2 regions of the Streptosporangium sp. NBC_01469 genome follow, and region 1 is predicted to be linked to the other one. Evidence: riboswitches for the same ligand, from Rfam matches in the RefSeq annotation. Region 1 holds a riboswitch; the other holds the start of a gene.
The links. A riboswitch is a leader RNA that binds a small molecule or an ion and turns the genes downstream of it on or off. The one in region 1 is predicted to bind S-adenosylmethionine.

Region 1 (5,672 bases):
GCCGGGCGTGTCCCGCACCCGCCTCCACGTGCCCCGCACGACCCCTGTGGACTTCGTACGACCGTGTGGCCCCGCACGACCTCGGCGCACCTCATGACCACGTATCCCGCACGACCTCGGCGCACCCCGTACGACGCGAAGGCCCGGCTCGCCGGTTGGGGGGCAAGCCGGGCCTAGGCGGTGAGGATCCAGCGAACTGCGATGCCGCGGGATCCACCGGCTCTTCCCTGCGAATTCACGAAGCGGCTACGTCAGACCGCCCGGACGGACTCCGCCTGGGGACCCTTCTGACCCTGGGTGATCTCGAACTCGACCCGCTGGCCCTGCTCGAGGGCACGATAGCCATCCATCATGATCGCGGAGTAATGGACGAACACATCCTTACCACCGTCTACCGCGATGAAGCCGTAGCCCTTGTCCGCGTTGAACCATTTGACGGTGCCCTGCGCCACTTGCGACTCCTCTTACTGGTCTTAAGGACGACGCCCATTCCTCTCGCGAAGTCCTCAATCTCCGGGACGGACTTCGCCCCCTCGATCGTTCCGACCATACCTGTGGGAAGCGGTAGGGCAACAGAGTCAAGCACCAAACTACCTCTTTACGAGAGCTTTTAGCCCGAGAACAAAGTTTCACCATCACTATTAGTTAGTTAAGGGTTACGTTATTCATCCGCGCCACAAATATGAGCTTGCGTCATAAAACACGGCACCCGCCCGGCCGGAGCCGGGCGGGTGCCGTGGAGTCGTGGTCGCCACCGGGGGCGGCACGGGCGCGGTCAGGGCCGCGCGAGGGCGGCAGAATCAGCCTCCGGCCACCGCGGGGATGATGGAGATCTGAACGCCGGGGGGCGTGGCCGTGTCGAGGTTGTCGACAAAACGGACGTCCTCATCCCCCACATAGACGTTGACAAAACGTCGGATCTTTCCCGATTCATCAAGAATCCGGGCGCCGATCCCCGGGAAGTCCGCGTCGAGCTTCTGCAGAACATCGCGCAGGGTCTCTCCCTCTCCGTTCACCTCGGCAGCACCATCGGTGTAAGTCCGGAGAATCGTCGGAATCCGCACAGAAACGCTCATAATTCAGTACCTTTCACGATTTCTAGGCGATAGCCGCACGGAATGCGTCAAGAGAAGGCCGAATCACCGCGGTTGGGCGGGCCTCCGCGGCCACCGCGTCAAGGGTCTTGAGACCGTCGCCGGTGTTGAGGATCACGGTCTCGGCGTCGGGGTCGAGCGTGCCCGAGGCGACCAGCTTGCGCAGCACCCCGACGACGACGCCTCCGGCGGTCTCGGCGAAGATGCCCTCGGTCCTGGCCAGCAGCCGGATCGCGTCGACGATCTCGGCGTCGGTGACGTCCTCGACCGCGCCGCCGGTGCGGCGGGCGATGTCCAGGACGTACGGGCCGTCGGCCGGGTTGCCGATCGCCAGCGACTTGGCGATCGTGTTCGGCTTCACCGGGCGGATCACGTCGTGGCCCGCCTTGTAGGCGGCGGAGACCGGGGAGCACCCCTCGGCCTGGGCCGCGAAGATCTTGTAGGGCCTGTCCTCGACCAGACCGAGCCGGATCAGCTCCTTGAATCCCTTGTCGACCTTCGTGAGCTGCGAGCCCGACGCGACCGGGATGACGATCTGGTCGGGGATGCGCCAGCCGAGCTGCTCGGCGATCTCGTAGGCCAGCGTCTTGGACCCCTCCGCGTAGTACGGGCGGAGGTTGACGTTGACGAAGCCCCACTGGTCGCCCAGCTCGTCGCCGATGAGCTCGGAGCAGAAGCGGTTCACGTCGTCGTACGTGCCCTCGATGCCGATGAGCCTGCCGCCGTACACGGAGGCCATGACGATCTTGGCCTGCTCGAGGTCGGAGGGGATGAACACGCAGGCGTCCAGCCCGGCCCGCGCGGCGGCGGCGGTCACGGCGCCGGCCAGGTTGCCGGTGGAGGAGCAGGAGAGGGTGTGGAAACCGAAGTTTCTGGCCGCCTCGACGGCGATGGCAACCACACGGTCCTTGAAGGAGTGCGTGGGGTTGCCGGAGTCGTCCTTCACGTGCAGGGAGCGGATGCCCAGCTCGCGGGCGAGGTTTCCGGCGTTGACGAGCTTGGTCCAGCCGGGCGCCATGTTGGGCTTGGAGGCCACGTCCTCGGGGACGGGCAGCAACGAGCGGTAGCGCCAGATGTTGGTCGGCCCCTCGGCGATCTGCTCCCGGGTCACACGCCCGAAGTCGTACGCGATCTCAAGGGGCCCGAAACACTCGCTACAGGCGAAGTCGGGGCCGAGGTCGTAGCGGGCACCGCACTCCCGGCAGGACAGGGCGACGGCGGGGCCGAAGCGCCGGTCACGCGTGTCGTCGGCACGACCGGAGGAGGAGGTGGTGGTGTTCTCAGTGGTTGCGAGCGCCATGAAGCGAGGCCTTTCCCTCATCTTCGTCTGCGGACCACCCTGGTCACAGACCGGAATTGGCACCTGTCCCGGCCGACCTCGTCAGATCACGAGTCTGGAACCGGGATGGTTGCCGGGGCTTCGCAGGGCCGGTCCCTCCACCCCTCTGGATGAGCAAATATTCAGTTGGAAACCCGACGCGCGGGTCCTAAGCACTCTACCCCGCCCTGCCGCCCTCCTGACCTCATGTCTCACTGGGCGAGACACAGCGTGTTATCCAGCGGACAACCGGAATCGGACGGCCGGTCAGAAGCCGTAGGCGTCGCCCAGGGCTCCCTGGACGTACTTGCGCGCCTGGTGGATGCGCGACTTGGCGGTGCCCAGCGGGATGCGGAGCTGCTCGGCCACCTCGTTGTAGTCGAGCTGGCAGATGTCGCGCAGCACCAGTGCCTGGGCCAGGTCCGGCTTCTCGGCCTCCAGCGCCTCCATCGCGTCGAGCAGATCCAGCCGGGACCCGGCGATCACGCTCACCCGGGCGACGTCCGGCTTCTGCAGCGGCAGCTCGTCCGAGCTCTGCTCGGCGGCGCGGCGCTTCAGCGAGCGGTACGTGGTCCTGGCGCAGTTGGCGGTCACGATGTGCAGCCAGGTGCTGAACCGGGCCCGCCCCTCGAAGCGGCCGATGTTGCGCGCCACCGCGAGCAGGGTGTCCTGGCAGGCCTCCTCGGCGTCCTGCCGGAAGGGAAGGATACGGCCGCAGTGCCTGAGCACGGCGGGCTCGATCCGCTTCAGCAGCTCACCGAGCGCGCGGTGGTCCCCCTGGGCGGCCGATCGGGCCAGGTCCTCGGTCGTCTCGTCCAGCGCCATCACGGGCCCCCATCAGCGGTCACGGTCGCTGGACATCCTACGGTCGGGATCTCGGATGGCGACCCTTCCTGCCTGCCACAAAAAGGGTGATACGGCGGGGCTCATCACTTCACCTGCTGACAAGAGCTGACACAATTCGATGAACGCCGTTCTTTCATTGACCTGAAGAGCAAGGACAGCCTGGCGAAGTGCCGGTTAACCTTCAGGACAGGCGTGTCCCTAGCCAGTGAAGGGATCTCATGAGCGCGATCCTGGTGGCCTCCAACCGCGGCCCCGTCTCCTTCACCCTCTCCGAGGACGGCTCACTGTCCATGCGCAGGGGAGGTGGCGGCCTGGTCTCCGGCCTGTCGGAGGTCGCGAAGGACCTCAACGTCCTGTGGGTCTGCGCGGCGCTGTCCGACGGCGACCGCGGCGCCGTGCGGCTGGCGTCCGGCGGCAGGCTCGACCAGGCGGGCTACGACACCGGGGCGGTGCGGATGCTCGACATCCCCCCGGCGACCTTCCACCGCGCGTACAACGCGGTCGCCAACTCCACCCTCTGGTTCGTCCACCACCTCCTCTACGACACCCCCAACAGGCCGTACTTCGACGCCAGGTTCCGCCGGGAGTGGGAGTCGTACCAGGCCTACAACGAGGCCTTCGCGATGGCGCTGGCCGAGGAGGGCTCGCACGGGGCGCGGGTGATGGTGCAGGACTACCACCTGAGCCTGGTCCCGGCCATGCTCAGGGGGGAGCGCCCCGACCTGCGGGTGGCGCACTTCTCGCACACGCCGTGGGCCCCGCCCGAATACTTCAACCTGCTCCCCGACGACGTGGCGACCGAGCTCCTCGAAGGCATCCTGGGCGCCGACCACGCGGGCTTCCTGACCGACCGCTGGGGCGGGGCGTTCATGGACTGCTGCGAGACGGTGCTCGGCGCGCGGGTCGACCGCGGGGAGCGTACGGTCACGCACGCGGGCAGGACCACCCGGATCGGCACCCACAGCCTGGGCGTGGACGGCAAGGCGCTCTGGACCCGGGCGTCCGAGCCCGACGTGGAGTCGCACATGGCCGCGCTCCGCGCCCAGGTGGGCGACCGCAGGCTGATCGTGCGGATCGACAGGACGGAGCTGTCGAAGAACATCGTGCGGGGCCTGGTCGCCTACAAGCAGTTCCTCGCGGCCCACCCGGAGTGGCACGGCCGGGTCACGCACCTCGCCTTCGCCTACCCGTCCCGGCACGACCTGCCCGAGTACCGCGAGTACACCGCGGCGGTGCAGCGCTGCGCCGAGGAGATCGAGGACGAGTACGCCACCGAGGACTGGGATCCGCTGATCCTCAACGTCAACGACGACTACCCGCGCTCGCTGGCCGCCTACCGGCTGGCCGACGTGCTGCTGGTCAACCCGATCCGCGACGGCATGAACCTGGTGGCCAAGGAGGGGCCGATCCTGTCGCCGCACAGCGCGCTGGTGCTGTCGCGGGAGGCGGGTGCCGCCGCCGAGCTGGGCGAGCACGCGCTGACGGTCAACCCCTACGACGTCTCGGCCACGGCCGCCGCGCTGTACGAGGGCCTGACGATGCCCTCGGACGAGCGCGCCAGGAGGGGCGTCCTGCTGGCCGCCGCGGCGACCGCCCTCCCCCCGCACCGGTGGTTCGCCGAGCAACTCGACGCCCTCGGGTGACGACCCGGGTCGCCAAGCAGCTTTAGACCTATATGAGATAGTTTTTACGGCTATTTCACTTTTTCTGGCGTACGGGGAGACCGAGTTGACCGCGATCGCGCCCGTCCGGCTCATCCGCGACCGCGCGACCTGGCTGATCTACCTTCAGCTCGGCGTCTTCGCCACCTACCTGTACGGTCTCAGCGCCGCGCTCCCGCTGCTCCGCCTCGACCAGGGCGTCTCCCAGGCGGTCGCCGGGCTGCACGGGACCGCGATGGCCGTCGGCGGCATCATCACCGGCCTCGCCCTGCCCTGGCTGACCGGGAGGATCGGCCGCCGCGCCGTCATCTGGACCGGGATGGCCGGGATGAGCGCCGGCATGCTCATGGTCGCGGCGGCCCCCACCACGCTCCCGATCACCCTCCTCGGGTACGGCGTCGCCAGCGGGATGTCCTCGATCACCCTGTACTCGGGCATGTCCGCGCTCGACGACCGGCACGGCCCCGCGGGCCCGGCGGCGATCAGCGAGGCCAACGCCGTCTGCGTGATCGTCGGCATCGGGGTCCCGTTCGTGGTCAGTGCCGCCGCGCAGAGCGCCTTCGGCTGGCGGGCCGCGCTGCTGGTGACCCCCGTGCTGGCCGTGCTGCTCGCGCTGACCATGGGGCGCGTGCGGATCCCCGAGCCCGGGGACGGCGTCGGCGATGCCGCCACGGGGGGCGAGACCCGCTTCGGCTGGCGGTTCTACCTGGCCTCGGCCGTGCTGTTCTGCTGCGTCGCGATGGAGTTCTGCTT
Region 2 (5,672 bases), 410 kb from region 1:
CGCCCACGTGGCGCTCGACGCCTGCGCGGCCTCGGGCGAGAGCGCCGGGGCCGTCACGACGGCGCTGACCACGCAGCGCGAGGCGTTGCGCGCCCTCGGCGTCACCGGGAGCCGCCCGCCGGTCGAGCAGGCCGCAAGCGACCCTCGCGGCTACCTTCAGGCCCTCGCGAGGGCCTCGGAGGAGGCGGAGCTCATCGCCGCCGGAGGGCTCGGCGGGTTCGGCTGGCTCTCCCAGAGCCGTCCCTGACCCGCCGAACCGCTGACGTCGTTTCGGTGGGGCCCGCGTTCCGGTGACGTCGTTCCGGTGGGGCCCGCGATCCGGTGGGGCCCGCGATCCGGGCGGCGGGCCGTCCGGTCAGGTGTGACCTCCGGCCGGGCCGGTTCTCAGACCCGCATCCGTTCTCAGACCCGTATTTGGAGGGACTCCAGACCCCGGATGACGTAGCCCGGCCCCCAGGAGGGCTCGGCGACGAGCTCCATCTTCGGCGCCTTGCGCAGCAGGGCGCCGAACGACTCGATCAGCTCTACCCTGGCCAGCGGTGCCCCGAGGCAGAAGTGGATGCCGGCGCCGAAGGAGATGTGCGGGTTGTCGACCCGGCCCACGTCCAGGCGGGCGGGGTCGGCGAAGACCTCGGGGTCGCGGTTGGCCGAGCCGAACAGCAGCGCCACCTCGGTGCCGCGCGGGATGTCGATCCCGCCCACCGAGATGTCCTCCAGCACCCAGCGCTCGAACATCTGCAGCGGGGTGTCCCAGCGCATCAGCTCCTCGACCGCCGTGGGCAGCAGGGTGTGGTCGGCGCGGAGCCGGTCCAGCTCGGCCGGGTTGCGGAACAGCGACCACCAGCCGTTCCCGGTGACGTTGACGGTGGCCTCGTGCCCGGCGTTGAGCAGCAGCACGCAGGTGCCGACCAGCTCCTCCTCGGTGAGCGTGTCACCCTCGTCTGCCACCAGGGCGAGCGCGCTGATCAGGTCGTCACCGGGGTCGGCCCTGCGGGCGCGGGCCAGCTCGACGAGGTAGGCGGAGAACTCCTCGGCCGCCCGCACGGCCGTGCGCTGGGCCTCGACCGACGGCTGGAGCTCGTACATGCCGCAGATGTCGGCCGACCAGGGCCGCAGCAGGTGCCGGTCGGCCTCGGGCACGCCGAGCATCTCGGCGATCACGGTGACCGGGAGCGGCTCGGCGACCTCGGCGATCAGGTCTCCTCCGCCGCGCTCGACGAAGACGTCCACCAGTTCCTCGGCCATGCGGGCGACCTTGGGACGGAGCGCCTGGACCATGCGGGGGGTGAACGCCTTCGAGACCAGCCGCCGGAGCCTGGTGTGCACCGGCGGCTCGACGTCGAGCATCCCCGCCCTGATCACCCGCCAGAACGGGTCCTGGAACTCGGGGTCGTCCGGCCTGCCGAACTCCCGGTGCGAGGCCACGTGCAGGTAGGAACGGCCGAGCCTGCGGTCCCGCAGCAGCGCGTTGACGTCGGCGTGCCTGGCCACCAGCCACTGGCCGGTCGGCTCGAAGAAGCTGACCGGCCGCTCCCGCCTCAGCTCGTCGTAGACGTCATAGGGGTGGGCGACGAATTCCGGATTCCAAGGATCAAAGCGCACTTAAGCATCGTAATCCCGGCCTAGGAGTCGGCCCGCTTGTCCGGATTTCCCCTTTCAGCTGGTTCGTCCGCCTGGGTCGCCGAAGCTCCCCGGCCCACCGGGGGCTCCGGGGTCTCCGGGCTCTCGGAACCGGCCTTGTCCCCGGTCTCGTAGCGGGAACGCAGCTCGACCGGCTTCCGCCTGCCCGCCTTGCCCCGCACCCGGATGTTCAGCAGCTCCACCAGCAGCGAGAACGCCATCGCGAAGTAGATGTAGCCCTTGGAGATGTGCTGCTCGAATCCCTCGGCGATGAGCACGACGCCGACCAGCACCAGGAAGGACAGGGCGAGCATCTTGATGCTCGGGTGCCGGTCCACGAAGCGGCTGATCGGCCCGGAGGCGACCAGCATCACGATGACCGAGACGATGACGGCCGCGATCATGACGCCCAGCTCGTCGACCATGCCGACTGCGGTGATCACCGAGTCGAGCGAGAAGACGACGTCGAGGATCATGATCTGGATGATCACCGAGGTGAAGGACGAGGCGACCTTGCCCTCGGAGTGGTGGGACTCCCCCTCCAGGCTGCCGTGCATCTCGTGGACGCTCTTGCCCAGCAGGAACAGGCCGCCGAGTATCAGGATCAGGTCGCGCCCCGATATCCCCTGCCCGAAGACCTCGAACATCGGCTCCGTGAGCCTCACCACCCACGACAGCGCCAGCAGCAGGAGGAGGCGGCTGATCAGGGCGACGGCGAGGCCCAGCTTGCGGGCCCTGTCGCGCTGCGCGGGCGGGAGCTTGCCCACCAGGATCGAGATGAAGATGATGTTGTCGATTCCCAGGACGATCTCCAGGGCGACGAGGGTGAAGAACCCTATCCATATCTCCGGGTTGGTCACCCAGTCCATTGCTTTCTCCTTCGTCGGTCGGCGCTTGGACACACCGTCGGCCAACTGCCCGAACGCTTCTTCGGCTGACTGCCAGGACGACCGGGGGACGCTCCGAGTTCCTGCTCTCTCATCACGCTTCGCTTTCAATCCGCCGGGCGCTCCCGGGAGCGCCCGCTCCGGCCCCGATACCGGGTTGATCACGTTTCGGACTTGCGGGGCACCGCGGGGCGTCGGTTATAGTTCCCACGTAGGTCATGAGTGCCAGTGACAAGCCCCGGCTCGCTGGCCGGCAACCCTCGCGTCCGCGGCGGGGTGCCCCGGGTGAGGACCTGGTCCGGCACGAGGTGTGTCGGGCAAGCGCGGGCTCCAGGCACCTATGCCATGGGTTGGGGTCCGATGACCTCGAAGGAGCCATGGCGTGTCCACCCTGACGATCTTCTCCCCCGCGAACCCCGCGAACCCCGTCGCCCCGACCACCACCACCACCGCCGCCTCCGCCGTCCCGGTGACCGTCCCCGAGACCCGCGCGTCCGGTGACCGGCCGATCCCGGCCGTGCTCGGCTCGGACCTGGAGGTCCCGGTCAGGGGCGGCAGGCTCGTCCGCTACGCCAACCTCGACTACGCCGCGAGCGCCCCCTGTCTGGAGCCGGTGAGCGCCGCCGTCGCCGCCGCGCTCCCGGCCTACTCCAGCGTCCACCGCGGCGCCGGGTACGCGTCCCAGCTGACCACGGCCCGCTACGAGCAGGCCAGGCACACGGTGCGCGCCTTCGTCGGCGCCCGCCCCGACGACTCGGTGATCTTCACCCGCAACACCACGGACGCGACCAACCTGCTGGCCCGCAGCCTGCCCGAGGGCACCACCGCCGTGGTCTTCGACACCGAGCACCACGCCTCGCTGCTGCCCTGGGACAAGGTCGTGCGGCTGGCCGCCCCCGCCTTCCCCGGCGAGGCCGTCCGCGCCGTCGACGACGCCCTCACCTCGATCGACGGCCCCAAGCTGCTGGTCGTGACCGCCGCCTCCAACGTCACCGGGGAGCTCTGGCCGATCGCCGCTCTGGCCCACATCGCCCACCGGCACGGAGCCCGCGTCCTCGTCGACGCCGCGCAGCTCGTCCCGCACCGCCGCCTCAACCTGACGGCGCTCGACCTGGACTACGTGGTCTTCTCCGGCCACAAGCTCTACGCGCCGTTCGGCACGGGCGCGCTGATCGGCCGTTCCGACTGGCTGGCCGAAGCCGAGCCGTACCTGCGGGGCGGCGGCGCGGTGAAGGCCGTGAACGACGACGACACCGAGTGGCACGACGACCCCGAGGCGCGGCACGAGGCCGGAACCCCGAACGTGCTGGGCGCCGTCGCGCTCGCCGCGGCCTGCGACGCCCTGACCGCCACCGGCTGGACCCCGCTGGTCCGCGAGGAGGAGCGCCTCCTCGGACGCCTGCGCGCGGGCCTCGCCTCCGTCCCCGGCGTCCACGAGCTCTCCCTGTGGGGCCCGGACCACCCGCGCGTCGGCATCGTCTCCTTCGTGGTGGACGGCTTCACCGCCCGCGAGGTCGCCGAGGCCCTGTCCGGCGACTACGGCATCGGCGTCCGCGACGGCAAGTTCTGCGCCCACCCCTTCGTACGGCACCTGCTGGGCGCCAAGGACGGCGGCTGCGACGACGTCACCGCCTCCGCCGTCCGCGCCTCCATCGGCATCGGCACCACCTCCGAGCACGTCGACCGGCTGATCGGCGCCCTGCGGGATCTTGCCTCGCGCGGCTGACGTGACAGCATGGCCCTATGACTGAAGGCGCGCCCCGTGAGCTGAGCGTGGGGCTGGGGGCTGGAGCCGAAGCCGTGCGGGGGGCGGACGGCAAGGAGCTCGCGACCGAGGACATGATCCTCAACATCGGGCCGCAGCACCCGTCCACACACGGTGTGCTGCGGCTGCGGCTCACGCTGGACGGCGAACGGATCAGCTCGGCCGAGCCGATCGTGGGCTACATGCACCGGGGCGCCGAGAAGCTCTTCGAGGTGCGCGACTACCGGCAGATCATCGTGCTGGCCAACCGGCACGACTGGCTGTCGGCGTTCGCCAACGAGCTGGGCGTCGTGCTCGCGGTGGAGCGGATGCTCGGCATGGAGGTGCCGGTCAGGGCCGTCTGGACCCGCACGCTGATGGCCGAGCTCAACCGGGTGCTCAGCCACCTGATGTTCCTCGGGTCCTACCCGCTGGAGCTCGGCGCGATCACCCCGGTCTTCTACGCGTTCCGGGAGCGCGAGACCCTCCAGGCCGTGATGGAGGAGATCTCCGGCGGGCGCATGCACTACATGTTCAACCGGGTCGGCGGCCTGAAGGAGGAGCTCCCCGAGGGGTGGACGGGCCGGGTCGCCCAGGCCGTGGCCGACGTGCGGCGACGGCTGCCCGACATCGAGAACCTGATCGCCGGGAACGAGATCTTCCTCGCCCGCACGCGCGGGGTGGGCGTCCTCGACCGCGAGACGATCATGCAGTACGGCGTGAGCGGCCCGATCGCCCGCGCCTCCGGCGTCGACGTCGACCTGCGCAGGGACGAGCCGTACCTCGCCTACGGGGAGCTGCCGGTGAAGGTCGTCACCCGGTCCGCGGGAGACTGCCACGCCCGGTTCGAGGTGCTGCTGGAACAGGTGAAGGTCTCCCTCGACCTGGCCGACGCCTGCGTGGAACGGCTCCTCGAACTACCCCCTGGGCCGATCAACCAGCGCCTGCCCAAGGTGCTGAAGGTTCCCGAGGGCCACACCTACGCCTGGACGGAGAGCCCGCTGGGCCTCAACGGCTACTACCTGGTCTCGCGCGGGGAGAAGACGCCGTGGCGGATGAAGCTCCGCTCGGCCTCCTTCAACAACGTCCAGGTGCTGCGTGAGATGCTTCCCGGCCACCTGGTCTCGGACATGGTGGCCATCCTGGGCTCGATGTTCTTCGTCGTCGGCGACATCGACAAGTAAGGCACGGTTGGAACCGCATGATCGAACCCGGTGGAGACCAGGAGAGGGCGACCCCCTCGGCGCTCCCCACACCCCCCACACCCCCCGCACCCCCCTCCCCGGAAACCTCCGGGCCCCCCGCCGAAGCGGATTCCGTGCCGTCCGAGGCTCCTCCGGTCGCGAGCGGGGCACAGCGGGACCGGTACGTCGACTGGCTGCGCGCGTTCAGCCTGATCGTCGTGGTCGTCTGGCACTGGG

Region 2: linked by a shared signal. The riboswitch ahead of OG587_RS05735 (aminotransferase class V-fold PLP-dependent enzyme) and the one ahead of thrC (threonine synthase) in region 1 are both predicted to bind S-adenosylmethionine.

What each region holds. Positions count from the first base shown of each region.
Region 1 is NZ_CP109465.1:858,968-864,639, forward strand. Features, by position in the region: gene OG587_RS03910 (cold-shock protein) at 252-452, opposite strand; gene OG587_RS03915 (MoaD/ThiS family protein) at 801-1,076, opposite strand; gene thrC (threonine synthase) at 1,099-2,394, opposite strand; SAM riboswitch class I at 2,409-2,550, opposite strand; gene OG587_RS03925 (RNA polymerase sigma factor) at 2,680-3,237, opposite strand; gene OG587_RS03930 (alpha,alpha-trehalose-phosphate synthase (UDP-forming)) at 3,477-4,901, shown strand; gene OG587_RS03935 (MFS transporter) at 4,987-5,672, shown strand, end outside.
Region 2 is NZ_CP109465.1:1,269,033-1,274,704, forward strand. Features, by position in the region: gene OG587_RS05720 (SAM-dependent methyltransferase) at 1-247, shown strand, start outside; gene OG587_RS05725 (cytochrome P450) at 403-1,602, opposite strand; gene OG587_RS05730 (TerC family protein) at 1,623-2,489, opposite strand; SAM riboswitch class IV at 2,722-2,837, shown strand; gene OG587_RS05735 (aminotransferase class V-fold PLP-dependent enzyme) at 2,890-4,233, shown strand; gene OG587_RS05740 (NADH-quinone oxidoreductase subunit D) at 4,251-5,435, shown strand; gene OG587_RS05745 (acyltransferase family protein) at 5,570-5,672, shown strand, end outside.